2 regions of the Sphingomonas sp. CFBP 8765 genome follow, and region 1 is predicted to be linked to the other one. Evidence: riboswitches for the same ligand, from Rfam matches in the RefSeq annotation. Region 1 holds a riboswitch; the other holds the start of a gene.
The links. Region 1 has a riboswitch for thiamine pyrophosphate ahead of IFT87_RS08070 (TonB-dependent receptor domain-containing protein). Riboswitches for the same ligand answer to the same signal wherever they lie in the genome.
Positions count from the first base shown of each region.

Region 1 (15,210 bases):
TCAACAAATGCCGCGACTGGCACCGTCGCCGCCGCGTCCGCCATATGCTCGCCCGCGTGTTGCCGATCGAGGCGGGCGAGCGGGTCGCGGACGGGGCGGCGGATACGGAGACGCACGCGATCGGTCGCGACGACCTCGCCCGCACGCTGGCCGATATCGCGCGGCTGCCGGCCCCGCTGCGCGAGCCGCTGCTGCTGTGCACGATCCACGAGCTGAGCCAGGCAGAGGCCGCGCAGGCGCTGGGGATCAGCGCAAAGGCGGTCGAGACCCGGATCCGCCGCGCGCGCGCCGCGCTCGCCGCCGCGGCCTGATTTGTCTAACGTCATGAGGGGCAAGCCGATCGGCGGCGTATGACCTGACAGACGTGACCGCTCCCGGCCCGAGGATCCGCATGACCCGACCGACCCGCCGCCAATTCCTCCGCGACGCCACGCTTGGCGGCGGCGCGCTCGCGCTGCCCGGGTTGCCCGCCTGGGCCCAGCCCGTGTCCGCCGGGATCGCGACACCGCTGTCGGTGCTGTCCGGCACCGATATCGCGCTGACCGTTGCGCATGTGACGCGGACGATCGACGGCACGCGCAGCCACGCGATCGGCATCAACGGCACCAGCCCTGCGCCGCTGATCCGGCTGAAACAGGGGCAGCAGGTCCGGCTGTCGGTGACCAACAGCCTCGACGAGGAGACGTCGATCCACTGGCACGGACTGCTCGTGCCGTTCCAGATGGACGGTGTGCCCGGGATCAGCTTTCCCGGCATCCCGGCGCGAACCACCTTCACCTACGACTTCCCCGTCGTGCAGGCGGGGACCTATTGGTATCACAGCCATTCGGGGCTGCAGGAGCAGATGGGGCATTACGGCCCGATCGTGATCGACCCCGAAGGTCCCGATCCGATCATGTCGGACCGCGAACATGTGATCGTCCTGTCGGATCACAGCCCGCTTCACCCGCACGCCATCTTCCGCAGGCTGAAGCTCCAAGGCGGCTATTTCAACTATCAGAAGCAGACGCTCGGCGGCCTGCTCGCGGGCCGGGACCAGCCGGCGGGCGAACGGCGGATGTGGGGCGGGATGCGGATGGACCCGACCGACGTGTCCGACGTGACGGGCGCGACCTATACCTATCTCGTCAACGGGCATGGCCCCGCGGACAACTGGACCGCGCTGTTCACGCCCGGCGAGCGCGTCCGCCTACGCATCATCAACGCCTCGGCGATGACCAATTTCAACGTCCGTATTCCGGGACTGAAGATGACGGTCGTGCAGGCCGATGGCCAGAACGTGCGCCCCGTCGCGGTCGACGAGTTCCAGATCGCGGTCGCCGAAACCTATGACGTGATCGTCGAACCCGCCGCGCCCGTCGCCCACACGCTCGTCGCCGAGGCCTGGGACCGGTCCGGCATGGCGCGCGCCACGCTCGCGCCGCGCGTCGGGATGGTCGCTGCGGTTCCTGCGCTGCGCAGACGCCCGCTCGCGACGATGAAGGACATGGGCATGGGCGACATGGCCGCGATGGATCATGGCGCGATGGGCGGCATGGCGGGGATGAACCACGGCGCAATGCCGGGCATGGACAAGCCCGCGCAGGCTCCCGCCGGCGAGGCGCCGATGCCCGCCATGAGCCACAGCATGCGCGACTTTGCCAACGCGCCGGGCCTGCCGAAGACGCCGACCGTGCAGACCGTCGCGCCGATGCCGATGGATCGCACCGGCGAGCCGCCACAGGGCCTGAGCAACACCGGCCACACGGTGCTGGTGTACCGCGATCTCGTCGCGCTCGAGCGCAATCCCGATCTGCGCGCGCCGACGCGGCAGCTGCAGATCCACCTGACCGGTAACATGGAACGCTATATGTGGGCGTTCGACGGGGTGAAGCTGAACGAGGTGAAGGCGCCGATCCCGTTCCGTCAGGGCGAACGCGTCCGCGTCGCATTGGTGAACGACACGATGATGGCGCACCCGATCCATCTGCACGGTCATTTCTTCGAGCTGGTGACCGGCCACGGCGATCATGCGCCGCGCAAGCACACGATCAACGTCGCCCCCGGCGGCACCGCGACCTTCGACCTCACCGCCGACGCGGTCGGCGACTGGGCGTTCCATTGCCACATGCTCTACCACATGCATGCCGGCATGATGCAGGTCGTCACCGTCCGCCCCGACAGCGAAGCGGGAGCAGCAGCGTGAAGACGCTCGCCCTCTTCCTCGCGACCGTCACCGCCACGCCCGCCGCGGCACAGATGCACGACATGCACGGAATGAAGATGCCCGGCATGGCGATGCCCGCCAAACCTGCGCCCAGAAAGCCCGCACCAAAAAGGCCGGCACCCAAAAAGCCCGCCCCGGCAAACCCCGCGGCACGCAAGGCGGCGCCGGCGCGCGCACGCGCTGCGAAGCCCGCTGCATCGACGATGCCGGCGATCGACATGTCCCCGACCGCCGCCTGTTCGACCGAGCATGCCGCAATGGGCCACTGCCAACCCGCCGCCACTGGCGCGGCCCCGCCACCGCCAGCCATCCCAGCCGCCGCTGACCCCTGCCCGCCCGAACACGCCGCGATGGGCCATTGCGCCCCGCCCGCGTCAGACGGTTCCGCCGCCCCGGCGGGCACCGACCAGCCCGCGGGCACCGCGCCACCCCCCGCCCCGCCGACCACGCTGGCGGCGGCGCGCTTCTACGATTCCGCGACGATGGCGACGGCCAACCGGATGATGCGCGACGAGCATGGTGGCATGCGCTTCAGCCAGATCCTCTTCAACCTCGCCGAGCTGCAGGTGCGCAACGGTCGCGACGGCTATCGCTGGGACGGCGCGGGCTGGTTCGGCGGCGACATCGACCGCCTTGTCGTCAAGACCGAGGGCGAAGGAGGTCTCGGCGACCGGGTCGAGGCCGCCGAAGTGCAGGCGCTCTATTCGCGCGCGCTCGACCCGTACTGGAACCTGCAGGCGGGCGTCCGCCAGGATCTCGGCGCAGGTGCCAAACGGACCTATGCCGCGCTTGGGGTCGAGGGTCTGGCGCCCTATTGGTTCGACGTCGAGGGCACGCTGTTCCTGTCCGACAAGGGCGACGTGCTGGCGCGTGCGGAGGCCTGGTACGACCAGCGCATCACCCAGCGCGCGATCCTCCAGCCGCGTGTCGAGCTGAACCTCGCCGCGCAGGACATGCCCGGCAGCCGGATCGGCGCGGGGCTGTCCACCGCCGAACTGGGCCTGCGGCTACGCTACGAGATCCGCCGCGAATTCGCGCCCTATGTCGGGCTGGCCTGGGAACGGCGCTACGGCGCCACCGCCCGCTATGCGCGCAGCGACGGCGATAGCACGGGCGGGGTCTCGCTCGCGCTCGGTGTGCGCGCCTGGTTCTGACGCGCCGCCTGCCACTGCCGATAGCCCAGCAGCGCGAGCAGGATCATCGCCGCATAGAGACCCGCGGTCAGCATCAGGCCCTTCGCGACGAACATCCCGACATAGACGATGTCGACGACGATCCACAGCAGCCAGCTCGCACTGTGCCGCCGCGCGGTCCAATATTGCGCGACGAGGCTGAAGCTGCTCAGCGTCGCATCGATCCACGGCAGCGCCGCGTCGGTATAGCGGCTCATGACGAACCCGATTCCCAGCGCGGCACCTGCACCGGCGCAAAGCCCCGCCAGCGCGGGGATCGGCCGTAGCGGCACGACGGCGACGTCGCCCGCATCCTGCCGCCCGCGCGTCCAGTTGCGCCACCCATAGACCAGCGCACCCGCGAACACCGCCTGCAGCATCATGTCCGCATAGAGCCGCACGTCGAGGAACAGCTTGAAGTACAGCGCACAGGCCAGCAAATTGACCGGCCAGCACCACAGCCGCCGCACCGCGGTCAGCCAGATGCCGAGGAAACTGACCGCGACCGCGGCGATCTCGAGCATCGTCACGCGCCGTTCTCCGCATCGGCGATCCGGCGGAGGAACGCCTGCCCCGGTTCGGACAGAAACCACGCCGCATGGCCGATCAGATAGCCGTCCCAGGCCAGCGCCGCCGCGCTCATGTCGCCGAGCACCCCTGCGAAATACGCGACCTCCGACAGGGCGAATTCGAGATGCACCAGCGGCAGCAGCCGGACGAGCGTCGCCCGGTCCTCCGCACCGAACGCGGTCGTCGCCGCATAGCCCGCCAGCAGCGCACACGCCGCCTCGGGCTGGCCGATCGCGGCGTCCGCGCCCTGCCCGAGCGCCAGCCAGGCAACACCGCTGCGTTCGATCGCGATCGCCACGTCGTGCAGCGCGCAGGTCCGGTCCGCCAGCCCGAAATCGATGACGGTCCGCACGTCCTCCTCCTCCCAGAGCAGGTTGGAGGGATGCCAGTCATTATGCGTCCACAAGGCCGGCTGCGCGGCGAGCCGCGGCTGCAACCCGTCGCCGAGCGCGCTGAAGAGCGACGCGAGTTCACGCCGCCACGGCCTCCGGGCGAGGAACGCGGCGAGCGCCGGCCGCGCCACGACATAGCGTCCCGCCGCCGCCATAGGATCGGGATCGGGCAGGATGGTGAAGCTCGCGACCAGCGGTTGCAGCACGCGCGCCGGCGCATCGAACCCCTGCGACGCGCGGTGCAGCCGCGCCAGCGCAACGCCCGCCGCACGCGCCTGCGCGAGCGACAGGAACGGCGTCCAGGACGGCCGGTCGCGATACAGGTCGACGCCGGCGGCCTTGCGATGCAGTTCATAGGTCCAGTCGCCACGGGCCAGCGCGCCGCTGTCGCTGGCGGCGAGCGTCATGACCTCCGGCACCGTAATGCGCGTCCGCAGATGCGCGATGAACCGGTGTTCCGCGCCCAGCTGATCGGGCGTCCGCATCCGGCGGTGATGCCGCTTGAGCAGGAACATGCCCTGCCAGGTCTCGACGAGCGCCGCTGCGGAGAAAGGACGCGGCGAATGCCAGTGCACATGCTCGAGCAGACCGGCGGCCGGAAACTGCGCGACCACCGTCGCGGCTTCCTCGGCGGTGATCGCCGGCCAGCTCGGTGCGGCCATGTCCGTGCCCATCCCGTGGACCAGATGCGCCGCCGGCGAGCCCGCGCCGATCATCGCGCGCGCTCCGGTCACAGGCCGCGCGAGATGGTCGCCATGACGGCCGCACCACTTCCGACATAATAGGTCGGCGCAGATCCCGCGATCAGCGTCCCGCCGCGCCCGATCACGTCACGCGCATTGGTCGAGACCGACTGCACCCCCGCCAGCACGCGCGGATCGGTCACGTTGATCGCGTTCAGCCGCAGGTCGGTCCGCTTGCCGTCGAGCATCGACGCCAGATGCACGCCGACCGACAGGTCGAGCGTCGCATAGCCCTTGATGCTCTCGTCGTTGACGAAGGTCGCATATTGCCGGCCGACATATTTCACCGCGACACTGCCGAACAACCGTCCGTCGTCATAGGTCCCGCCGCCACCGACCTGGACGGTCGGGCTCGAGACCGCATGCCGGCCGCGGGTCGGCAGATAATCGTCGCCAACCGGCAGGTCGTCGCTGATTCGCGCGCGTAGATATTCGCCCGAGACATAGACGCTGACACCGCGCGCCGGGCGATAGTCGATCTCGGCATCGATCCCGTAGGAGCTCTGTCCCCCGGCATTCAGCGTCGAATTGACCAGCGCGCCGCCGCTATTGATGACCGTTGCCAGCTGGCGGTTGCGGAAATCATAATGAAACCCCGTCACCGATGCGGACAGCGCTGTACCGATATAGCGATAGCCCAGCTCCTGCGAGACGGCATATTCGTTCTTCAGCGCGGTCGTCCCCGCGCTGACCAGCGCACCGCCCGCATAGCTGTCGTAGAGCGTGAACTCGTTCGGCGTGCGGAAGTTGGTGGTGATGTTGGCGAACAGCTGCTGCCGGTCGTCGATCTCGTAATGCACCGCCGCCCGCGGCAGCGCGGCGAAGCTGTCGAGACGGACGCTGTCCTGCGGGCCGGGCAAGTAATTGCGCCCGCTGCGCAGCACATTGACGCCCTTGAACCCGATATCGACCGCAAGACGCGGGGTCAGCGTGACATGGTCGGCCAGGAACGCCGCCTTGGTCACCGTCACGGTCCGCTGGTTCTCATAGGCGAGCAACCGGCCGTCGGCGGTCCGGATCGCCTTTGCGCGATAGCCCCAGCGATCGGCCGGTGCGCCATCGGCGCCGACCGCGGTGTAGGACTGGACGACGCGGTCGATGCCGTGATCGAACCACAGCCCCGCGGTCAGCCGGTGGATGCCCCGCTCGATCGTCAGCGTGTTGACCGTGCCCACGCGGCGCTGGTCACCTGTATAGTTGCCCAGCACCGTCGCGACCCCGTCGACCGCGCCCGGCAGCGCGATCGGATCGGCGAGCGGCTCGATGCCGAGGAAATTGCCGGTCGTGCCGAGCTGCGTGCCATAGGGCGAATTGCCGTAGCCGAACTGCAGATAGCTGGTGCTGTCGAGCGTCACCCCCGCGCCCAGCGCCAGATGCACCGGCGCCGACGCATAGAGGTTGCGGAACGGCGCGCGGTAGAGCCGCCAGTAATTGGTGTTGCCCGCACTGTACCGCGCATCGAAGTTGAAATCGCGTCCCTGGGCGCGCCATTCGGCGAGCGTCGGGCTGCGATAGGTCGACGAGTTTGCATCGTTGAACGACAGCGCCAGGCTCGCGCGGTTGCCGTTGCCCCATTCGCCGAGCAGCTTGGCATCGACATGCTGGCGCGTGTCATGGCCGGCACCGCGCCAGTTGTTCGCGCGCGTGTTCGAATAGGAGACGAACGCCCGCAGCCCCGTCTGGCCGATCCGCCCGCTATCGAGCCGGACGAAGCCGCGCCGCGCCGCATAGGACCCGATCGACAGGTCGACGAGCCCGCGCGGCGCCGCACTCGGATCGTCGAGCCAGAGCGACAGCGACCCGCCCGCACCGCCCAGCGTCGGCGACGCGATATCGACCGCGGCCTGCGCCAGCGCGATGCGTTGCAGATTCTCGGTATCGGCGAACTGCGAGGGATAGGCGTAATAATAGCCAATGTCGTTCTGCGGCGCGCCCTCCATCGTCACACCGATCTCGTCCTGCCCCAGCCCGCGCAACGTCAGGCTCGAACTGGTCGACAAGCCGTAAGGATCACTCGACGCGACGGTCGCGCCGGGCAGGAGGTTGACCAGCTGGAACGCGTTGAGCGTCGGCGCCTGCTTGGTGATGAACGCCGCGGCGATCGCGCTCTCGGACTTGGGCACCGTCTGGTCGGGGAGCAGCCCCTCGGGATCGAGAAGACCGACGACGCGGATATCGACCGGGTCGGCGCCGTCCCGCGAATCCGCCTGCGTCTGCGCGCCGGCGGGGGTGAAGGCCACCACAGCAGCAAGTGCCACTGCCAGCGCACTGCACGCAACACGGGGCGGCCGGCCCGTCATCAGGTCAAATCGAAGGATCATCACGGTCTTGCGTCCACTCCACACGGAGGGACGACGGACGCGCCGCCAGCCCTCCCTACGCCGGTATCAACCGGATCAGGTTCAGCGGGTCATGGGCTGCAGCCCACCTCTCAGCCGCGCGTCAGCGGCCCCCCGGGGAGCGCGCCGTCTAGGCGGTTCGGTCTTCCGGGGATAGCGTTATTGCCCGTTCGCCCTTCCGCAGCGCCTTCCCGGCACACGCGCGGCAGAATTATATGACAATCCACGCCACCCAGACGCTTGCAGTGGGTGACAGCCGGACCGGTTTGCGCCACACAGGCTTTATGGAGCGTGTGCTGACCGACGTCGTTGCCCTGGAGAATCGGGATCTGGGACGGAACCTTACGCATGGCATGCTCGACCTGCTCGGCAAGGCCATCGTGACCGGCCAATATACGGATCGGCCCTTCCCGACCGAGGCGGAGATCGCGGTGGCGCATGGCGTCAGCCGATCGGTGACCCGCGAGGCGGTCAAGATGCTGACCGCCAAGGGACTGGTCAGCGCGCGCCCGCGACAGGGCACGATCGTCCAGCCAGCGAGCAGCTGGAACCTGTTCGACACCGATGTGCTGCGCTGGCTGCTGGACCGCAAATTCTCGGTCGAGCTGCTCCAGCAGTTCAACCAGCTGCGGATCGGGATCGAACCGGAAGCGGCGGCGCTCGCGGCGCTGTACCACACCGAACAGGACATGGTCGCGATCGAGGCGGGGCTGGCGCGGATGGCCGCGGCTGAGCGCAGCTATGACGATCCACTCGACGCGGACATCGCGTTCCACGTCGCCGTCCTGCGCGCGTCGCGCAACCCCTTCTACGCACAGTTCCAGTCGGTGGTCGAAACCGCGCTTCGCACCTCGATCCGCTTCACCAACCGTATCAAGGGGCGCAGCGCGAACATCGCCGACCATGCCGCGGTCGCCGTCGCGATCGCCGCGCGCGATGCCGATGGTGCGCGCGACGCGATGCGACGCCTGATCGGCGACGTGCTCAGCCTGATCGCCGAGGCCTGACACCCGAATCGTCGCGACCCGGTGTACGATCAAGGGACAGCACCGTGCGACGCCGTCACTCGACCTGATCGCGCTTTTCACTTATCGAGACGCGGTGCCCTTGGGCCCGGTGCCGCGAGTCGAGATTTGACAAGCGCCGGAATAGCTCGAAGGACGAAATGCGACCGCGCATCATGCGGGTAGCAATTGAAAACATGACGGGAAACAATGCGAAGGGCTCGAGACGAGCGAACTGCACGGATCGGCAAGGTCGCGCTCGCGGCGGCCATGACCGGCGGTTTGGTGAGCGGTGCGCAGGCACAGACGGTCAACGTCAACACACCCGTCAGCGTGCCCGTCGCGGGCAATGTCGACCGGTTTCGTGTCGTGCCGGTGATCACCAGTGTCTATGACAGCAACGTGCTGCGTCTCAACGACGCGCGCGGCAGCGGACCGCGCGACAATATCCGCGTTTCGCCGGCGCTGGCGGTCGACCTGAACCGCATCTTCGGACGCACCCGCGTCACCGCCGGCGGCACGGTCGGCTATGATTTCAACACCCGGTTCAGCGGCCTCGATCGCGAGCGGATCAACCTGACCTCGAGCGTGACGACCCCGGTCGGCGCGCCCTGCAGCGTGACCGGCAGCGCGGCGCTCGAACGCGCGCAGTTCGATCTCGGCGACACCAACACCGTGGTGACCGAGAGCTTCCTGCGCCAGGTCTATGACGTCGGCGCGAGCTGCCGCGCCGCGGCGGGTTTCTTTCCCGCGGTGGGCGTCAACCGCGTGTCGCTCACCAACAGCAGCCGCAAGGTTCTGGACACGAACCAGTCGGCGCTGCGCGCGGGGATCGGCTACGGGCGGCCCAGCCTCGGTACGCTGCAGCTCATTGGCTCGGTTGCGAAGATCGCGCGCCCGGGTATCGAGGATCTGACCGGGATCGACGATTCGACGATGATCACCGACGTCCAGCTGGTCTTCGAACGTTCGGTCGCGCCGCGCGTCAGCTTCCGGCTTGGCGGCGGCATCACGCATGCCGACCCCAAGCGCGCGGCCGTGCCGTCCTTCAGCGGCCCGTCGTTCGACGCGCAGGTGACGATACGCCCGGTGCCCCGGTTCACGATCGTCGGCTCCGGCCGCCGTGCGGTGCAGAATCAGAGCTCGTTTGGCGCGACCTATATCATCGCCGACAGCTACAACCTCAACGTGTCCTATCTGCTCTCGGCGCGTAGCACCGCCACGCTGTTCGCCCAGCGCGCGCGACGCGACCCGCGCGGCGAGGATCTGGCGCTTACGCTTCAACCACCACGCGGCAAGGATAGGCTGAACGTCGTCGGCGGAAGCTATGCATTCGATTTTCACCGGTCGCTGCGGCTCAGCCTGAACGTCGCTCACCAGCGCCGCACGGCGGACAATGCGATTTACGACTATACGGCCACATCCGCATCGGCGGGTGTCACGGCCCGTTTCTAAGGGGATGATGATGAAGATCCGCATGGCGCATTCGCTTGTTCTGCCGTTGCTCATGGCCGCTGCGGCCGCCGGGGCGCAGGTACCAACCGCGCGCCCGACACCCGCGCCGGCGGGTGCCGTACCCAACGACGGCTATCGCCTGGCCCCCGATGACGAGGTCGAGGTGACGATTTTCGGCCAGGGCCCGGGCCAGGTGGTCAAGACGCGCGTCAAAAGCGATGGCACGATCACCCTGCCGTTCCTCGGCGCGGTCCAGGTGCGCAACCAGACCGCGCGTGAACTGGCCGCGGACATCGCCGCCCGGCTGCGGAGCGGCGGCTATTTCGTCAAGCCCGTCGTCAATGTCGAGGTCACGCAGTTCGTCAGCAGTTCGGTGACCGTGTTCGGCGAGGTCGGAACCCCCGGCATCTATCCGCTCGATCTGCAGCTGACCGTCGGCATGACGCTCGCCCGCGCGGGCGGCACGCGTGGGACCAGCGCGGACTATGCGATCCTGAAGCGGGTCGGCGATCCGGTCGAACACCGTATCCTCCTCTCGGACCTCAGCGGCGAATGGAGCGCGGCGACGCTGCTCGAGGCGAAGGACACGCTCTTCGTTCCGGTCGCGCCCGTCATCTATGTCTATGGTCAGGTGAATTCGCCCGGATCCTTCCCGTTAAAGACCGGGATGACGGTTCGCCAGGCGCTTGCCCGCGCCGGTGGTCCGACGCTCGCCGGATCGACGCGGAACGTCACGATCTTCCGCGACGGCGAGAAGCTGAAGAAGGTCGATCTCGACGGCGAACTGAAGGCCGAGGACTCGGTCTTCATCAATGAAAAATGGCTCTAAATCAGTGATCGGCGTCCGGGGGTCGGAATGTCTCGTTTCATGCGATGCCCTGCGCGTTCGTCGTCGCCAGGTCCGTTTCGCAACAGCCTGACGTCTGCGGTCACGGCCTGAGAAGAGGGCGTTCCGGCAACGGGGCGCCCTTTTTCATGCCCTACTGCCCCGCCATGTCCGTCGCCGCCCGCACCAGCACGCCTTGCCATCCGGGCCAGCCGTCGCGATTCCCCCGGCGTTGGTCGAGTGACGCTTGCACGGGTCACCGGCTTGGGTGATGGGCGTGCCGATGCGACATAACGGCCTGTTCATTGCGCTGGGAGGCGCTGCGCTGGTCGCGACGGCTGGCGTTGCGGTCATGATTGCGCCCGCGCGCACCGGTCTGCCGATCACGCTCGATCCCGCCGCCGATGCCCCCTCCGCGACAGGGCCGCGCAAGCCCGCGCATCCGCGCTATACCGGCGTCAACATCGCGACGGGCGGCTTTGCCTCCAAGCGCATTCCCGGGCGCTACGGCTTCGACTATTTCTACCCCAAGCCACAGGAGACCGCGCCCTTCGTCGCCGCGGGCATGAATGCGATCCGCGTGCCCGTTCTCTGGGAACGGCTGCAACCGCAGCCCAATGCCCCGATCGACGCCGCGGAACTCGCGCGGCTCGACGAATCGATCGCTGGGCTCGGCGGGTTCGGCCTGATCATCCTCGACGTGCACAATTACGCCAAATACCGCGGCCAACGGCTCGACCAGATCGACCCGCGCGGCGCGATGCTCGCCGACCTCTGGACCCGCCTCGCCCGCCATTATGCCGGGGACAAGCGTATCGGGTTCGGCGTGATGAACGAACCCAATGGCCTGTCCGCCACGGCGTGGCGACCGATTGCGGAGGCGTCCTTGCAAGCAATCCGCGCGACGGGCGCGCGCAATCTGGTGCTCGTCCCGGGAACGAACTGGTCGGGTGCCCATTCCTGGACGAAAGGCAGCGACTCGAACGGCGAGGCGCTGAAAACGCTCGTCGACCCGGCGAACAACATGGCGTTCGAGATGCACCAATATCCGGATGCCGACTCCTCGGGCACGCATCCGGAATGCGTGTCGCCAAAGGCCGCCGCACAGGCGTTCGATTCGGCCACCGCCTGGCTGCGCGCCAACAAGGCACGGGGATTTCTCGGCGAATTCGGCGCGAGCAGCGACCCGAACTGCCTCGCCGCGCTCGATGCGGTGCTCGGCACACTTGACGCGGGCTCGGACGTCTGGCTCGGTTGGACCTATTGGGCAGGCGGCGCCCTGTGGGGGCCGTATATGTACAGCGTGCAACCCGACAAGACCGGGGACAAACCGCAAATGTCTATCCTGATACGGCACAAATCTTAATGATCACAGGGTATAGTGGCCCCGTGGAGCCGTACGGCAATCCTATTGTGCGTTGCAGCAACGTCGCGTACCCGCTCCCCGGATCGGCAAGGCAGATACAAGAATTATGTTGAAGTCATGGATTGCATCGCTGACGCGCTGGCTGGACGGCCGCGGATGGGCCGAGCCCCCCGTGATCGAGCTGACGCATCGCTACACCCCGCCCGCCGCGCCGGTCGTCGACCTGCCCGCGGATCCCGTCCCGGCAAGCACCGCGACGCGGCTGATCGGCGACCGGCGCAGGATCGCGGACACGTTCGATGCCGCACGCCCGGTGCGGACCCGCGGCGAGCTGTTCGGACGCGCGGTCGAGCTCGACCATCTGCTCGCCGCGACGCTCGACTTTCACCAGCATGCGGTGATCCACGGCGCACGCGGCTCGGGCAAGACGTCGCTGGTGCGCGTGCTCGGCGAGCATGCGGATGAATCGGGCGCCGTCGTGCTCTATTTCGCGTGCGAACCGCATGCGACCTTCGCCGACATCATCAGGCTCTATCTCGACGCGCTCCCGCCCGCAGCCTTCGCGCCCGGCGGACAGCGTGCCTTTGCGCAGAAGCTCGAACAGATGCCGGAGAATTTCGGCCCACGGGCGTTCGTCGATCTGGTGGCAGACCGCGTCACCGCGCCGACGATCCTGATCTTCGACGAGTTCGACCGGATCGAGGATGCGAGCGTGAAGAGCGACGTCGCTGCGGCGATGAAGCTGCTGTCCGACGCGCTCGTGCCGGTGCTGTTCGTGCTGGTGGGAATCGCGCGGACCGTGTCCGACGTCGTCGCTGGCCACCCGTCGCTGCGCCGGCACATGCGGATCGTGTCGCTGGGCCGGATCGGCGCCGACAGCGTCGACGCGCTGATCGCACGTGGCGAGGCCAATACCGGCGTCCGCTTCGATACCGATGCGCGCGTGATGATCGCCGATGCCGCCTGTGGCTCGCCCTATCACCTGCGCATGCTGGCCGGGCATTCATCGCTCGCCGCTGTCAGCAGCGACGCGGATATCGTCACCAAGGCGCATACCCGCACCGGCTTCGTCGATGCGTTCAGCCACTGGGCGCAGATGAACGAACCCGATGCGCGGCTGTTCGCGAAGGTCGTGCTCGGCTGCACGCTCGAACAGCGCGATGCGCTCGAGGCCTTGGCCCGCACTGCCGCGACGATGGACGTCGTTTTGCTTGATACCGATCGATATGATCGTGCCATTTCGATGCTAGACCCCGCATTGGTCCGCGAACGGGGCAATGACGGCGAACACGATGGCGTGTATTTCCGTGACAGTACCGCGCCGCAGATGCTGATCGCGCTGTTGATGACGACCCCTGTTTCCACCACGGCGGCCCGGCTTGGCGCACCGCAGGAGAGCAACCTTGCTAATACCCGCTGATCTGATCGCGTCGCTCAAGGCGCGCTGGCGTATCGAGCTGGCGATCATTCTGCTGATCGTCGTGCTGGTCGCACTCTGGACGGCCGTCACGCCCAAGACCTATGTCGCGCAGTCCTCGCTGCTGTTCGACGGCGGCCCGGCCCAGTCGGTTACCGACGAGGCGGCGCCGCAGCAGGATGGCGTGGCCGCGCTCGTCGCGACCCAGGCCGACGTCCTGCAGAGCGAGGCGATCGCCGCCGCGGTCGTCCGCGACCTGAAGCTTGCCGCCAACCCGCAGGTTGCTGACCAGTGGCGTGCGCGCACCGGTGGCGCCGGCGACGTCAACGCCTGGTATGGTCGCCAGCTGCTCGGCGGGCTCGAGGTCATACCGGGCCGGACCTCGCGCGTGCTCGCGATCCGCTTCAAATCGGCCGATCCGCAATTCTCGGCACAGGTCGCCAATGGCTTTGCCACCAGCTACCTAGATGCGCGCCTGCAACTGCAGACCGATCCCGCCCGCACCTATTCGCGCTGGTTCGAGGATCGCACGCGCGAGGTCCGCACCGCGCTCGAGCAGGCGCAGGGCCGGCTGACCGCGTTCCAGCGTCGCACCGGGATCGTCGACACGACGACCAACAACACCGACGCCGCGCGCCTGACCGAATTGTCCGGCCAGCTAACCGCGGCCGAAGCGGCGGCGGCGGATGCCGGCGCGCGGGCGGGCGGCGGCAGCACCGGGCTCGACGTGCAGTCGGCCGGTGTCGTCCAGGGTCTGCGCACGCAGATCTCGGCCAAGACGGCCGAAGTCGCACAGCTCAGCGCGGATCTCGGTCCGAACCACCCGCAGCGTCAGGCCGCCGAGGCGGAACTGTCGGCGCTGCGTCGCCGGCTCGCGGTCGAGACCGGGACGAGCACCAATGCGGTGCGCGTCGCCAGCGGTGCGGCGAGCAGCAAGGAAAGCCAGATGCGCGCCCTGCTGAACCAGCAGCGCGGCAAGATGCTGTCGCTCGCGGGAGACCGCGCCGAGCTCGACGTGCTTCAGCGTGACGTCGATTCGGCGCGCGCGGCCTATGACACCGTAACCCAGCGTCTCGGCACGATGCGGCTGCAGAGCGAGGCGCCGTCGACCAACGTCGTCCAGCTCGACGTCGCGCAGCCGCCGATGTTCCCCTCCTCGCCCAACGTACCGATGCGGTTGGCGCTCGGCCTAGTGCTGGGCGGGATGCTGGCGGCGGGGACGGCGCTGGCGCTCGAACTGTGGCGGCCGCGGGTGCGGACGTCGAGTGGCGCAGCGACGGCCATGGGTGTGCCCGTGCTGGGCTCGGTATCGTTTTCGCAGTCGCGCGTCGCGTCGCTGCTGGGTGGAAGGCAGACGTCATGAGGCTTCGTTCGAGCGAAACGGCAAATGTCGTTCGTCCCGCGGTCGCGCCGGGCGCCGAAGCGCCCAGCCAGCGGCAGCTTCTGGGCAAATTGCTGTCGCTGTCGCCCGAGGCGCATCGCCAGATCGAGCATCGCCAGGCTGAAACCGGGCTGTTGTTCGGCGAGGCGGCGGTCCAGCTCGGCTTTGCGACCGAGGAGCAGGTGCGCCGCGCGATCGAGCTGCAGCAGGGCTTCACCGTTCTTCCCGAGGGCGATGAGCGCGTCGATCCGCTGGTCGTCGCAGCATTCGCGCCCGACGATCCCATCGCGGTCACCGCGCGTGACATTCGCGCGATCGTGACGCGCGACGTCCGTCCCG
Region 1 is NZ_JACYTY010000002.1:736,949-752,158, reverse strand. It holds gene IFT87_RS08095 (RNA polymerase sigma factor) at 1-311, shown strand, start outside; gene IFT87_RS08090 (copper resistance system multicopper oxidase) at 392-2,185, shown strand; gene IFT87_RS08085 (copper resistance protein B) at 2,239-3,360, shown strand; gene pnuC (nicotinamide riboside transporter PnuC) at 3,291-3,908, opposite strand; gene IFT87_RS08075 (phosphotransferase enzyme family protein) at 3,905-5,056, opposite strand; gene IFT87_RS08070 (TonB-dependent receptor domain-containing protein) at 5,071-7,383, opposite strand; TPP riboswitch at 7,454-7,542, opposite strand; gene IFT87_RS08065 (FadR/GntR family transcriptional regulator) at 7,707-8,429, shown strand; gene IFT87_RS08060 (outer membrane beta-barrel protein) at 8,637-9,881, shown strand; gene IFT87_RS08055 (SLBB domain-containing protein) at 9,892-10,710, shown strand; gene IFT87_RS08050 (glycoside hydrolase family 5 protein) at 10,991-12,073, shown strand; gene IFT87_RS08045 (ATP-binding protein) at 12,180-13,493, shown strand; gene IFT87_RS08040 (GNVR domain-containing protein) at 13,477-14,853, shown strand; gene IFT87_RS08035 (CpsD/CapB family tyrosine-protein kinase) at 14,850-15,210, shown strand, end outside.

Region 2 (15,210 bases), 380 kb from region 1:
TCGCGTCACCCGAAGGCTGGCCCGTATCCTCGTCGTCGGGGCGGTTGTTGACGATCGTCTTGAACCCCGCCGCGGCAATGTCCGCGACGTGCTCGACCGCGATCTGCGGCGCGACCGAAATGCTTTCGTTGATGTGCCGGATCATGCGGACTCGCGGATAACTGCCAGAAAGGCATCCCCATAGGCGTCGAGCTTGCGCGCGCCAATGCCCGATAGCACCGCGAGCGCCGCGCGCGATGCGGGTCGCTGCGCCGCCATGTCACGCAGCACCGAATCGTGGAAGATCACATAGGGTGGAACGCCCGCGTCCTTCGCCAGATCGCGGCGGCATACGCGCAGCGCCTCGAACAGCGGATCGTCGACCGGGTTCGGCACGGCCCCCGGTGCAGCCTTGCGCCGTCGCTCGCGCTTGGGCGGCACGATCACCGACAGCGCCGCCTCGCCCTTCAGGATCGCCTTGGCCGCCGGTCCGAATTCGAGGCCGCCGTGCGGGTTCGTCCGCAGCGCATCCTTCAGCATCAGCGCGCGCGATACGGGTTTCAACAGCGCCACCTCGTCGCCCTCGACGATCCCGTACACCGACAGCGCCTCATGCCTGTTCATCAGGCTCCGCTCGCTCGACACCCCGGTCAGGATGCCCTCGATATAGCCGACGCCGAACATCTGCCCCGTCCGGAACACCGCCGACAGGAATTTCCGCGCGGTCTCGGTCGCGTCGACCGCATCGACATTGCCGAGGCAATTGTCGCAATTGCCGCAATCCTCTTGTCTGTCCTCGCCGAAATGCTTGAGCAGGATCCGTCGCCGACACCCCGCGGTCTCGACCAGCCCGCCCATCGCGGTCAGCCGCTGGCGTTCGCCCGCCTGCCGCTCGGGCTCGACCTCGCCGATCCGCTGGCGCGCGCGCGCGAAATCCTCCGCGCCCCAGAACAGATGCGCAATCGCCGGATCGCCGTCGCGGCCGGCACGCCCGGTCTCCTGATAATAGGCCTCGATCGATTTCGGCAGCCCGGCATGCGCGACGAACCGCACGTCGGGCTTGTCGATCCCCATCCCGAACGCGACCGTCGCGCAGATCACCATGTCCTCGCTCGCGACGAAATCCGCCTGGTTCTTCGCGCGCACCTGCGGATCGAGCCCGGCATGATAGGCGCGCGTCGGCCGCCCGCTGCGCCCCAGCGCCTCGGCGAGCTTCTCGGTCGCGGCACGCGTCTGCGCATAGACGATCCCCGGCCCCGGGATCTTCTCGAGGATGTCGGCAATCTGCCGGTTGACGTTGTCGCGTGCCGAGATCGCATAGCGGATGTTCGGCCGGTCGAACCCCGACACGATCAGCCCCTCACGCGAGATCCCCAGCTGCTCGAGGATGTCCGCGCGCGTGTGCGCGTCCGCGGTCGCGGTCAGCGCCAGCCGCGGCACGTCGGGAAAACTGTCGAGCAACGGCCGCAACAGGCGATAGTCGGGGCGGAAGTCATGCCCCCACTCGCTGACGCAGTGCGCCTCGTCGATCGCGAACAGCGAGAGCTTCGCCTGCGACAGCAGATTGCGGAAACTCTCGTTCGAGGCCCGCTCCGGCGCGACGTACAGCAAATCGAGATCGCCCGCGCGGAACCGCGCGATCGTCTCCTCGCGATTGGTATCCACGCTCGTCAGCGTCGCCGCCTTGATCCCCACCGCGGTCGCGGCACGCAGCTGGTCGTGCATCAGCGCGATCAGCGGCGACACGACCACGCACGTCCCCTCGAGCATCGTCGCCGGCAACTGGTAACACAGCGACTTACCAGCCCCGGTCGGCATCACCGCCAGCGTCCGCTGCCCCGCAAGCACGCGGTCGACGACATCGCGCTGCACGCCACGAAAATCAGGAAAGCCGAAGATGCGCTGGAGATCGGGAAGGGGGTCGAGTGCCATCGCCGTCTAGGTAGCGATCCTCGGGGGGATGTCGAGGCGCGGGCGGCTTTCCCTTATGTCCCCTCCCGCCAGCCCTTTGCGTCCTCGACCGGCGGCGCTCGCACCGCGCAAATAGATCGAGATCCAACCAAGTTACAGACGTCGCGGCATAGACCCTTGAAATATCCCGGCGCACGTTCGTGAATTAACGGGAGGCGCGCGTGGAACTGAGTATCAGACTTAGCGAGTTGCAAAAGCGGACGATCGAACACCGCGAGGTTCTACTGACCGAAGAGGCGGCGAAGACCGCGCTGGTCATGCCCTTCCTTCAGTCACTCGGTTACGACGTGTTCAATCCATCCGAAGTCGTCCCGGAATTCAGCGCCGACGTGGGTACCAAGAAGGGTGAGAAAGTTGACTATGCGATCTGCGCTGGCGGCAAGGTGTCGATCCTGATCGAGTGCAAGCCGTCCTCGGTACAGCTCAACGTTAATCATGCGGGGCAGCTGTTCCGCTATTTCAGCGTCACCGATGCGCGGCTCGCGGTGCTTACCAACGGTGTTGTCTACCAGTTCTATTCGGATATCGAACGCCCGAACAAGATGGACGACAAGCCGTTTTTCACGTTCACGATGGACGCGATCAAGCCAGGCGACATCCGTACGCTTGAGAAGTTTACCAAGGCGGCGTTCGACATCGACAAGATCGTCCTGGAGGCCAGCAGTCTCAAAACGCAGTCCCTGATCCGCCTTGAGCTCGAAAAGGAATTTGCCGAGCCGTCCGACGAGTTTGTGAAGATGATGGCGCAGCGAGTCCATGGTGGCCGGCTGACGCCTGCGATCAAGGACGGTTTCGCCAAACTGCTCGCACCCGCGATTGCCGGGCTGATCCGCGATTTTGTCAACGAGCGGCTGTCGTCAGCTTTGAAGGCGTCGAGCCCGGTCGAGGACTTTTCCGAGTCGGTCGATGACGATCCGTCGGATGGCGACGGCATCATCACCACGCAGGAGGAAATTTCCGGCTTCCACATCGTTCAGGCGATCGCTTCGCGGCTGGTCGATCCGAAGCGTGTCATCGTCCGCGATGCGAAATCCTATTGCGCAGTCCTGCTTGACGACAATAACCGCAAGACGATCGCGCGAATGCATTTCAACGGCATTACGACCAAGTATCTCGGTATGTTTGCCGGTAAGGATGAGACGCGGCACCTGTTGCCGGACCTGACGCATATTTACCAGTATTCGGCTGCGATCGAGGCCCGGCTCCGTGAACTGGACCCGTCGATTCCGGCATAAGCGCGGCCAGCGCGTCTTCTTATCTGTCTCAAAAGGACGAGCGGGAGGCGCGCGGCGTGTCTGGTTGGAAGTAGAAGCGGATACGCATCGCCCAACCACCCCGGCGAAGGCCGGGGTCCAGTTGGAGAGGGTGCAGTAACGGAGCGACGTCCTTCGTTATCGACGTCTGCCAACTGGGCCCCGGCCTTCGCCGGGGTGGAAGACGGAGCGGCGACGCTATTCTGCCGCGAGCGCCCCCGCGTCATCGCCAGCACGCTCCTGCGCCTGGCGGTTCCACATTTCCGCATACACGCCCTCGCGCCGCAGCAACTCCGCATGCGTGCCCTTCTCGACGACCCGCCCCGCCTCCAGCACGACGATCTGGTCGGCATGCACCACGGTCGACAGCCGGTGCGCGATCACGATCGTCGTGCGGCCGCGCTCGATCGCCTCGAGCGTGTCGAGGATTTCCGCCTCGGTGCGGCTGTCGAGCGCCGACGTCGCCTCGTCGAGGATCAGGATCGGCGGGTTCTTGAGCAGCGTGCGTGCGATCGCCACGCGCTGCTTCTCGCCGCCCGACAGCTTGAGGCCACGCTCGCCGACGCGCGTTGCATAGCCCAGCGGCTGGCGTTCGATGAACCCCGCGATCGCCGCGCCCTTCGCCGCCGTCTCGACCTCGGGCATCTCCGCGCCCTCGCGGCCATAGGCGATATTGTAGCCGATCGTGTCGTTGAACAGCACCGTGTCCTGCGGGACGATCCCGATCGCCGCGCGCAATGATGCCTGGCGCACCTGCGCAATGTCCTGTCCGTCGACGGTGATCCGCCCGCCCGTAAGGTCGTAGAAGCGGTAGAGCAGCCGCGCGAGCGTCGACTTGCCCGCGCCCGACGGCCCGACCACCGCGAGCGTCGATCCCGCAGGCACGTCGAGTTCGAGATCACGCAGGATCGGCCGGCCCGCATCATAACCGAACGAGACATTCTCGAACCGGACATGACCCGCGCTCACCGCCAGCGCGGGCGCATTGGCCACGTCGACGACGGAAGCGGGCGTGTCGATCAGGTCGAACATCGCCGCCATGTCGAGCGCGCCCTGGCGGATCGTGCGATACACCATGCCGAGCAGGTCGAGCGGCCGAAATAGCTGCGCCAGCAGCGTGGAAACGAAGACCACGTCGCCCGCCGACGCCTCGCCCCGGCTCCACCGCCACACGACGAAGCCCATGCCGCCCGCGAGCATCAGATTGGTGATCAGCGCCTGGCCGAGGTTCAGCCATGCGAGCGAATTTTCGCTCTTCACCGCGGCTTCGGAATAGGCGGTGATCGCGCTGTCATAGCGCTTCGCCTCGCGCTCCTCCGCGCCGAAATATTTGACCGTTTCGAAATTCAGCAGCGAATCGACCGCATGCGCGACGGCACCGGTATCGAGGTCGTTCATGCGTGCGCGGAGGGCATTGCGCCAGTCGGTGACCATCCGCGTGAACGCGATATAGCCGACCACCATCACGACCGTCGCGACGACCAGCGGCCAGCCGAACTTGGTCCAGAACAGGCCCAGCACCAGCACGAGTTCGAACAGCGTCGGCGCGATGTTGAACAGCAGGAAATACAGCATCGTGTCGATGCTCTTGGTCCCGCGCTCGACCACCTTGGTCACAGCACCAGTGCGCCGTGACAAATGGAAATCGAGGCTCAGCGCATGGAGATGGCGAAACACCTGCGCCGCCAACCGCCGTGACGCGTCCTGTCCGACCCGCTCGAACACCGCGTTGCGCAGATTGTCGAACAGCGTCGTCCCGAACCGCGAGGCCGCATAGCCGACCACCAGCAGCGCGACGAGCGTAAGCGCGCCGCGGTCATTCCCCGCCATCCGGTCGACCGCATATTTCAGGGTGAAGGCCGCGCCGAACACCTGCACCAGCTTCGACCCGATGACGAGCAGCATCGCGACGACGATCCGCACCTTCAGCTTCGGCTGCCCCGCCGGCCACAGGAATGGCAGAAAGCGACGGAGCGTCGGCAGCAACGGCTGGTCCGCGCGGGTGGAGGTGTAGGTATCAGGGGGCATTGCTGGTGGTGATGTAGGCGTGGTCAAGCCCCGGCGAAAGCGGTTGACGGAACAATCCTGCCACTTCGTCGCTTTTCATACCGTGTCCAACGCCGGGCACGGCGATCCACTGGAGAATGAAATGGAACCGCTGTTCTACGTCATGGCCATCATGGGTTGCAGTGACGGCAATATGAACTGCACCGAGGCACGGGTCGTGCCGGCGCGGTACGAAACCATGGCACAGTGCCGCGCGGCGCTTCCCGATCAGCTCGCGCAGAACACCGACGTCCCCTATCCGATGATCGGCGCCAACTGCCGCACCGCGGGCGCGCATATCGCCGTGACAGGCAAGGCCAAAGCACGGGGCTGATCCGCTCGTGTGGGGGTCACCGCCCGTCCCCCCCTCCGTTCGTGCTGAGCGAAGTCGAAGCACAGGCCCCGAACGGATGCCCTTCGACTTCGCTCAGGGCGAACGGAAGGGGCAGGGACAGACGTTGAATGTGCTAGGGCCGGATCTACCGCGGTCGTGTCCACAGCCTCGGATCCCGCGGCGTCCGCGGATACAGCCGCTCCCGCGCCGCCGCCTCCCGCGCGGCTCTGGCGATAAACCCCAGCTTTTGCGCCCCCGACGTCGTAACGCGGTGATCCCAGGCATGCTCGCCACGCGCCGCGACAGCCCGCCCGATCGCGCCATAGATGCCGGCCGCTGACAGCACGGCCCAGGCCGACCGAAACGACAGCGCGGGCGTGCCCTCCCGTGCGCTCGCCTCGAACGCCGCCGCGCGGTCCGCCATCCGCTTCGTGAGCACCGCGAGGCGCGCGCGGAACGGCGGCTTCATGTGCTGGCCGGGCGGAAAGTCCATCTCGACAAGCCAGTCCTCGGGCAGGTAGCAGCGCCCGACCCGGTCGTCCTCCTCGACATCGCGCATGATGTTGGCGAGCTGGAACGCCATTCCCAGGTCACAGGCGCGGTCGAGTGTGTCCTCGTCATCGGGATCGACGCCCATCGCGATCGCCATCATGCAGCCGACAACGCCCGCGACATGGTAGCAATATTTGTACAGGTCGTTTTCGGAGCGCGGTCGCCACTCGCGCGCATCGAGCGCGAAGCCCTCGACCAGGTCGCGCGCGAACCGCTTGGGCATCCGCGTCTCGGCCGCGACGATCCGCAGCGCGTCGAATGCGGGCTCGCCGACGACCTCGCCCGCCAGCGCCTGCTCGGTCATCGCCGACAGCGTGACGAGCCGGGCCGGGGCATCGTCGACCACGGTCATGCCGTGCCCGTGATCCTGCCCGTCGGCGATATCGTCACACCGCCGGCACCAGGCGTAGAGCAGCCACGCCCGTTCGCGCGTCGGCTTGTCGAACAACAGGCTGGCGGCCGCGAAACTCTTCGATCCGCGCGCGATCGACTCCTTCGCCGTCGCGACGATCGCTTCGCGGGTGGGGGAGGGGGAGGTCATGCCGTCACCGTTACTACCACCCCGGCGAAGGCCGGGGTCCAGGTGGGAAAGCGAGTGTAACAACGCTTAGAGCGAGCCAATCCGCGTCCCCCAACTGGGCCCCGGCCTTCGCCGGGGTGGAGCAGGATAGTGTGCGGCCTCAAGACGCTCACAGATCCGACGCGTTCATCCGGACGATCGGCTGCGTCGGCACATGCTCCGCCATCCGGTCGAGCAGCAGGTCGAGCGTATCCGCGACGATCAGCAGGTCACGGTGCTGCGGTCGCAGGAAGCCGACCTCGCCCATCTTGTCCCAGAACGCGATCAGATGGTCATAATAGCCCGCGGTGTTTAGCAGCCCGACGGGATCTGCATGATAGCCGAGCTGCGCCCAGCTGAGCGCCTCCCACAGCTCGTCCATCGTGCCCGTACCGCCGGGGATCGTCACGAACCCGTCCGACAGGTCGGTGAACATCTGCTTGCGCTGGTGCATGCCCTGCACGACGTGGAGTTCGGTCAGCCCCCGGTGCGCAACCTCCGCATCGACCAGCGCCTGCGGGATCACACCGATCACCTCGCCGCCACCCTCAAGCGTGCCGTCGGCGATCGCGCCCATCAGGCCGGTGCGGCCACCGCCATAGACGAGGCCGATTCCGCGCTCGGCAAAGGTCCGTCCCAGCGCGCGTGCGCCTTCAATATACAGGGGATCAGCCGGCGTCGCCGACCCGCAATACACAGCAAGTCTTTTCATGTGGCCTCGCTAGGGGAAGCGCGCGTGGTGCCGCAAGAAAAGAATGGGTTCGCGCGGAGACGCGGAGGCGCGGAGGTGTTGCAGTCCGGACAGCGCTTGCGCTGTCTTCACGCCCGCTCCGCCATGGGTTGGAGACGCGGTCGCTTCGCAACACGCGCATCACCTCCGCGTCCTCCGCGCCTCCGCGCGAACAAACCCTTACTGCTCGCCCTCAAGCATCAACCGCGCCGTCGCCTTAGCACTCCCGACGACGCCCGGAATCCCCGCCCCCGGGTGAGTCCCCGCGCCGACGAAGTACAGGTTCGGGATATGATCGTCGCGGTTGTGCACGCGGAAATAGGCGCTCTGCGTCAGCACCGGCTCGAGCGAGAAGGCCGAGCCCAGATGCGCGTTCAGATCCTGCGCGAAATCCTTCGGCGCATAGCTGAACTTGGTCACGATCCGGTCGTGGATGTCGGGGATCAGCCGCCGACCGATCTCGTCGAGGATCCGCTTCTCCAGGATCGGGCCGATCTCGTCCCAGTCGACCGGGAACTTGCCGAGATGCGGCACCGGCGCGAGCGCGTAGAAGGTCGAATGCCCCTCCGGCGCCAGGCTGGGGTCGGTGACGGTCGGATGGTGCAGATAGAGCGAGAAATCTTCCGCCAGCACGCCGTGATCGTAAATGTCCGACAGCAGCCCCTTATAGCGCGGCCCGAACAGGATCATGTGGTGCGGAATGCCCGGCCACGTGCCCTTGATCCCGAAATGCACGACGAACAGCGACGGGCTGTACTTCTTGCGCTCGAGCGACGCCTTGGTCCGCTGTCCGCTGCGCGACGTCGCCAGCAGGTCGCGATAGGTGTGCATGATGTCGCTGTTCGCCGCCACCGCATCCGCCTGGCCCGACCAGCCGCTTGCCGTCGTGACCCCGGTCGCGCGGTCGCCCAGCGTCTCGATCGAGGTGACCGGGTCGTCGAGCCGCAGCACGCCGCCCAACCGCTCGAACTGGGTCACCAGCGCCGCGACCAGCCGGTTGGTACCGCCGCGCGCGAACCACACGCCGCCGTCGCGCTCCAGCTTGTGGATCAGCGCATAGATCGCGCTGGTCGTCATCGGATTGCCGCCGACCAGCAGCGTGTGGAACGAGAGCGCCTCGCGCAGCTTCTCGGACTTCACGAAGCTCGACACGATCGAATAGACCGAGCGCCAGGCCTGGTATTTCGCCAGTGCCGGCGCCGCCTTGATCATCGATCCGAAGTCGAGAAACGCGACATGGCCGAGCTTCTCATAGCCTTCGTGAAACACGCCGGCGGAATAGGCGAGGAACTTCTCATAGCCCGCCCAGTCGCCCGGATGCAGCTTCTCGATCTCCGCCCGCATTTGCGTATCGTCGTTGGTATAATCGAAGTTCGTCCCGTCCGCCCAGTTCAGCCGGTAGAAGGGCAGCACCGGGTCGAGCGTCACGTCCGCGCTCATGTCGTGCCCGCTCAGCGCCCATAGTTCGCGCAGGCAGTCGGGATCGGTGATGACGGTCGGGCCGGCATCGAAGGTGAAGCCGTCGCGCTCCCAGTAATAGCCACGCCCGCCCGGCTTGTCGCGGCTCTCGACGATGGTCGTCTGGACGCCTGCGGATTGCAGCCGGATCGCGAGCGCCAGCCCGCCAAACCCTGCGCCGATGACGATAGCTGTCTTCATGATCTCATACTGCCTGCGATGGCGCGGACGGCGCGCACGATGGGGACGGGGGGCTTGCCGGTCAGGATCCGCGCCTTGTCGGTCATGGTCGAACGTCCGGCATAGAAACGGCCTATCAGCGAAGGGGAGAGACGATAGAAGCGCTCGAGGATCCGGTAGCGTTCCTCGGGCTCCGCCGCGCGGAACAGCATCGTGTCGAGCATCCGGTAGAAACCGCGACTCTTCCACGTCGCCTGCGCCATCGCATAGGTCGCGTCATGCAGCCGTGCGCCCGAGAAATCCCCCAGCGCCGCGATCATCGACGCGGTCCGCACCGCATCGGGCAGCGAATAGCCGGTGGTCGGGTGGAACATCCCCGCGCGCATCCCCGCCTTGGCGACGCGCGCGCCGGTCGAGCGCCAATAGGCCTCGAAATCGCCGCCCATCGCGACCGGCAGCACGCCCGATTCCTCGCGCTCGATCCGCTTTACTGACCAGCCGCGCTCGGCGACATAGGCATCGATCCGGTCGCGCAGCACGGGCAGATCGAGATCGGGCGTGTCGCTGTAATAGGTGTCCTCGACGAACATCCGCCGCGCCTTGAACGGCAGGCAATAGACGAAGCGATAGCCGTCGAGCTGTTCGACGCCTGCATCCATCACCATCGGCCGCGGCGCCTTGTGCATCGCGTCGAGCAGCATCTCGCGTCCGAGAAATTTCTGCCACGCCAGATCGAGCAGCGTGAGGTCGCCCGGCCCGCGCGCGTCGATCACCCCGGTCGCTTCGATCCGGTCGCCGTCGCTCAGCACCACCGCGGTCGCGCTCGCGCCGCTGACCTTGCGGTCGAGCATCAGCGCGTGCGGCGGCAGGACGCGGCGTACCTCGCGGTCGAGCTGGACGCTCTCGATCGAATTGTAACGCGCGTCGATGGTCCGCGCATGCCCTGGAAAGCGCACGTCATAGCCCTGCCAGCCATGCACCACGAGCGGCGCGACGATCCAGCGGTCCGCCGCCGCCACGTCGCTGTCGAAGAACGACCAGAGGTGATTGCCACCGACCGTCGGGGCGGCATCGACCAGCCGCACGTCGAGCGCCGGATGCTTCGCTTTGAGCGCCAGCGCGATCATCCCGCCGGCCAGGCCCGCGCCAACGATCGCGACGTCGCAGGAGATCGTCGATGCCATGGCTCCGACTAGCGCAAACCGGCGCCTGCGAAAACAGCCTTTCCCGCCCAATCGCACGCGAAGACAACCTGCATTGCCGGCCCCGCTGCCTCTTCCGCCACCGAGGCGATCCCCCTCGGGTTACCGCCTTCCGCTGCCACCGCGCGGCGGACGCGAAGGGACGGGGAGCGCCAGGTCGGGCATGGCGCGCCGCCGCCATCTCCGCCACTATGTCCATGCCAGATCCGGAGCCGCCATGCCCCCCTCACACCCGACCGACGCTTCGCCAGCACCGCACGCCGGCCCCCGCCACCCCCAGGCGCCGACGCTGGCCACGGCGCGCCTGACGCTGACCGGCCATGTCCCTGCCGATCTCGACGACTGCGCCGCGATGTGGGCCGATGCCCGCGTCTATGCGATGATCGGCGGCTCGCCGCGCAGTCGCGAGGAGGTGTGGATCCGGTTGCTCCGCTCGATCGGGCAGTGGACCGCGTTCGGCTATGGCAGCTGGATCGTGCGCGAGACCGCGACCGGCCGGCTGATCGGCGAGATGGGGTTGATCGATGCGCGGCGCGCGATCCTGCCGCCGATCGACGGTCCCGGTGCGATCGGCCCCGAAATGGGCTGGACGCTGACCGGCGACGCGCAGGGCCAGGGCTATGCGTCGGAGGCTATGGCGGCGGTCCTGGCCTGGGCCGACCCGCGCATCGCCGCCACGACCTGCATCATCGACCCCGGCAACGCGCCCTCGCTCAGCCTCGCCGAGCGCCTCGGCTACCGCCTGCGCATCGAGGGTCGTTATCGTGACGCGCCGATCCTAATCCTCGACCGGCGCGCCTGACCTCGGTTCCGGACGCTCGGCGGACAGGTCGAGCGATGCTGGCCGAGGAACTGCGCGGGTTTTTACGGTACCGGGCAGCCGCAAGTCGTCGCTGCTGCCCGGCACCGTGTGCGGTGCGCGCTCTTTTCCGGATCAGCCGGGAGCGCTCATGCCCATGTTTACGCGCTGGCGATCAGTTCGCCGGGACCTTGATGAACGGGTCATAGCTGTAGGTCTTGCCCGACATCGAGAAGACGACGCTGTACTGGTAGGACCCCTGTCCTGTGCCGTTGTTGATCACACAGGTCCAATAGATGACGCCCGCGGGCGTCGTCTGTTTTTCAAGATTCTGGAATACACTATTCGGCGGGTTCTGCGTGCATTGACCGGTAAACCCGGTGATTGCGATATTATCGGCGGGATTGATGGGATAGACGGTCCACACCAAGACGTCACCGGCATTGCACGGCGTCGTCAACTCGTTGCCACCCTCGGACGTGCCTTCATAGCCCGTCGTGTCGATCATATACAGACCCTGGGTGATGGTCTGGCCACTGGCCGTCGACTGAGCTGTTTCCACATCCACAGCAATCATGATGTTGATGGTTGCCATATCCTCATCTCCTAAATTTATAGTATCGAGATGGCCTGTCTCCGACATGGCGTCAGACTTTCAAACAGGCGTTATCGTCGTAATGGAGCAATGTTCTGCTATCCGGATCTGAAATTCGTTGACCTGAGTGAAATTTCACATTGCAAGGCGTCAATGAGACTTCAACAACCGAGTTGTTGGCGCATGAATTCTGCAAAATCGATAAAGTTATGATGAGGATTCGGTGTTCGGACATAGATCAGGGCGGCGTCAAGTTTGCAGGCGCACAGGCCGTCGCGCTTTGCAGCCGCGTACCCGGATGCCGCCGGTATCGATCATTTTGCGGGGGCGATAGGCTAGAGTGAGTGCAAACAGGTGGAGCACCGTCCGGGTGTGGTCGACCTAGGATCTGAATGGCAACGGCGTTCGATCCGGTCCCGTTGCTGTGATAATTCCGCTACGGGTCGTCGCGATTCCGACCCTGGCGGTGCGCTCGGTTTGGCTCTGACGGTCATGACCGTTATGGAGGGGGCCAATCCGATGGGCCGGGAGGTTTTTCCCCGGTTCATGTGGAGGGGAGCATTGGGGACATGGCTGATCACGGCCAGCCACCATCAGCCACATCATGAACGATACAGGTGCAATTATGAGCTCACTTTCCGGTTCTGGGATCGGCTCTGCGGCACCGACCGGGAGCACGGCGATGCGGGCAGCTCGCATGCCAAGGCTGCCGCGCGTGCTGGCGGCGGCCGCGGTCTGGGCCGTTCTGGCGGCAGCGAGCCCGGTCACGCGGCTTGACGTCGAGGTCGACAATCTCCGCTCGGCCAAGGGGTTGATCCGTATCTGCCTGACCGCCGACCCCGATAATTTCCCCGCCTGTGTCGACGATGCCAAGGCACTGACCCGGACCCTGCCCGCCGCGGTCCGGACGACGAGCTTTCCGGGCCTGCCGCAGCGTGGCTATGCGCTGGCGATCATCCATGACGAGAACAGCAACTCCAAGCTCGACACGATCGCGGGTATCCCGCGCGAGGGCTATGGCTTCTCGAACAACGCGGCGGTACGCTTCGGACCGCCGCGCTTTTCCGCAGCACGGTTCATGCTCGCCGGTGATGCCGAAATGCAACAGGTTAGGATGCGTTACATCTTCTGACGGATTGCAACGGACCGAATAGGGTTGCCCCGCGTTGCGCGGTGGAACCTTTTTGTCCGGAGCCCGTCCTTGCGCGCATTCTCACTCGTTCTGACTGCCGCAACCGCGGCCGTCGCCCTCGCCACGCCGGCACTTGCGCAGACGGATCCCAATCCGACCCCGCCAATCACCGATCCCGCCGACAACAACCGCATCACGCTCGGTCTCGGCGTCGCGTCGCTTCCCGATTACGAGGGTGCGGACAGCAACAGCTTCACCCCCGGCGCGGTCGCGATCGGCACGATCCGCGGGCATGACTTCTTCACGCGCGGTACGCAGCTCTATGTGAACCTGATCCCCAATACCGGGTCGGTCGGGATCAACTACGAAGTCGGCGTTATCGCCGCCGTCCGCACCGATCGCACGGGCCGGGTCGACAACCGGCAGGTCCGCGCGCTCGGCAAGATCGACACGGCCTATGAAGTCGGCGGCTTTGTCGGCATCGGCAAGACCGGCGTCATCACCAGCGATTACGACACGCTGACCGCGCGTGTCGCCTATATCCACGACGTGTCGGGCACGCACGACAGCTATGTCATCACCCCGCAGGTCAACTACACGACGCCGCTGTCGGTCCGCACCCTGGTCGCCTTCGGCCTGTCGGCGGATTATGCAGGCAAGGGCTTTGGCCGGACCTATGCCGCGGTCACGCCGATCGGCACGATCAACAGCGGTCTGCGCACCTATGACATCAACGACAGCGGCTTCCGCCGGGTCAACGTCTCCGCGTTTGCTTTGCAGAGCCTGTCGGGCGATCTGCGCCGCGGCTTCGGCGTCGGCGCAGGGGTGCTCTACGGCCGCATGCTCGGCAAGTACAAGGACAGCCCGATCGTCGCGGACGTCGGCGATGCCGACCAGTGGCTCGGCGCGGTGGGCCTGACCTACACCTTCTGATCGCAACCCGCCGATCGATCCGAAACCCCGTGCGGCCCGGCCGTGCGGGGTTTTTCCGTTTGCGCCCCCGTCCGTTGCGCCTATGCTCGCCCTACCCCGGGGGAGCGCCGATCCGCGCTTGAGAGGAAGGCAGGAGCCTTCGACCCGCTGAACCTGATCCGGTTGATACCGGCGGAGGGAGGGAGCGGTCGCCACAGAACCGCATGCCTTGCTCCGAGACCTTTAGGAGCAAGCGCATGGCCGATTACGATCCCCGCATCCCGACCGCCGACATCGGCGTCACCACCGGCCCGATCCGCGGCTCGCGGAAGATCCATGTCGCGGTGCCCTCCAGCCCCGACGTCCGCGTCGCGATGCGCGAGATCGTGCTCGACCCCAGTTGCTCCGAGCCGCCCTTGCGCGTCTACGACACCAGCGGTCCGTACACCGACCCCAGGGCGACGATCGACATCAACGCCGGCCTGCCGCAACTCCGCCGCCAGTGGATCGAGGCGCGCGGCGACGTCGAGAGTTACGACGCGCGCGCGGTCCGGCCCGAGGATAATGGCCAGCTCGGCCCCGACCGCTCGGGCGGCGTCCCGCAATTTCCCGGCAGCATCAAGCGCCCGTTGCGCGCCAGGGCTGGCGCCAATGTCAGCCAGATGCATTACGCACGCCGTGGCATCATCACGCCCGAGATGGAATATGTCGCGACGCGGGAGAATCTCGGCCGCGCGATGCTGAAAGAGTATAAGCGCGACGGCGAGAGCTTCGGTGCGTCGATCCCCGACTTCGTCACCCCCGAGTTCGTCCGCGACGAGGTCGCGCGCGGCCGCGCGATCATCCCCAACAACGTCAACCACCCCGAATCCGAGCCGATGGCGATCGGCCGCAACTTCCTGGTCAAGATCAACGCCAATATCGGCAATTCGGCGGTCGCGTCGAACGTCGCCGCCGAGGTCGACAAGCTCGTCTGGTCGATCCGCTGGGGCGCGGACACGGTGATGGACCTGAGCACCGGCCGCAACATCCACGACACGCGCGAATGGATCCTGCGCAACAGCCCCGTGCCGATCGGCACCGTGCCGATCTATCAGGCACTCGAGAAGGTCGGCGGCGTCGCCGAGGATCTGACTTGGGAGATCTTCCGCGACACGCTGATCGAACAGGCGGAGCAGGGCGTGGATTACTTCACGATCCACGCCGGCGTGCGCCTCGCCTATATCCCGATGACCGCCAAGCGGGTCACCGGCATCGTCTCGCGCGGCGGCTCGATCATGGCGAAATGGTGCCTCAGCCACCACAAGGAGAGCTTCCTCTACGAGCGCTTCGACGAGATCACCGAGATCATGAAGGCGTATGACATCGCCTATTCGCTCGGCGACGGGCTGCGCCCCGGCAGCATCGCCGACGCGAACGACGAGGCGCAGTTCAGCGAGCTCTACACGCTCGGTGAACTCACGCACCGCGCATGGAAGAGCGACGTCCAGGTTATGATCGAGGGCCCC
Region 2 is NZ_JACYTY010000002.1:357,671-372,880, forward strand. It holds gene IFT87_RS06190 (TIGR01244 family sulfur transferase) at 1-145, opposite strand, end outside; gene recQ (DNA helicase RecQ) at 142-1,911, opposite strand; gene IFT87_RS06200 (type I restriction endonuclease) at 2,112-3,185, shown strand; gene IFT87_RS06205 (ABCB family ABC transporter ATP-binding protein/permease) at 3,402-5,231, opposite strand; gene IFT87_RS06210 (hypothetical protein) at 5,251-5,583, shown strand; gene IFT87_RS06215 (phytoene/squalene synthase family protein) at 5,729-6,676, opposite strand; gene IFT87_RS06220 (LOG family protein) at 6,825-7,406, opposite strand; gene IFT87_RS06225 (phytoene desaturase) at 7,605-9,083, opposite strand; gene crtY (lycopene beta-cyclase CrtY) at 9,080-10,246, opposite strand; gene IFT87_RS06235 (GNAT family N-acetyltransferase) at 10,482-11,066, shown strand; gene IFT87_RS06240 (hypothetical protein) at 11,239-11,658, opposite strand; partial or broken gene IFT87_RS06245 (sterol desaturase family protein) at 12,080-12,435, shown strand; gene IFT87_RS06250 (DUF2141 domain-containing protein) at 12,356-12,790, shown strand; gene IFT87_RS06255 (MipA/OmpV family protein) at 12,860-13,723, shown strand; TPP riboswitch at 13,813-13,920, shown strand; gene thiC (phosphomethylpyrimidine synthase ThiC) at 13,960-15,210, shown strand, end outside.
Region 2: it holds a riboswitch for thiamine pyrophosphate, as region 1 does, so the genes downstream of both, thiC (phosphomethylpyrimidine synthase ThiC) here and IFT87_RS08070 (TonB-dependent receptor domain-containing protein) in region 1, are expected to answer to the same signal.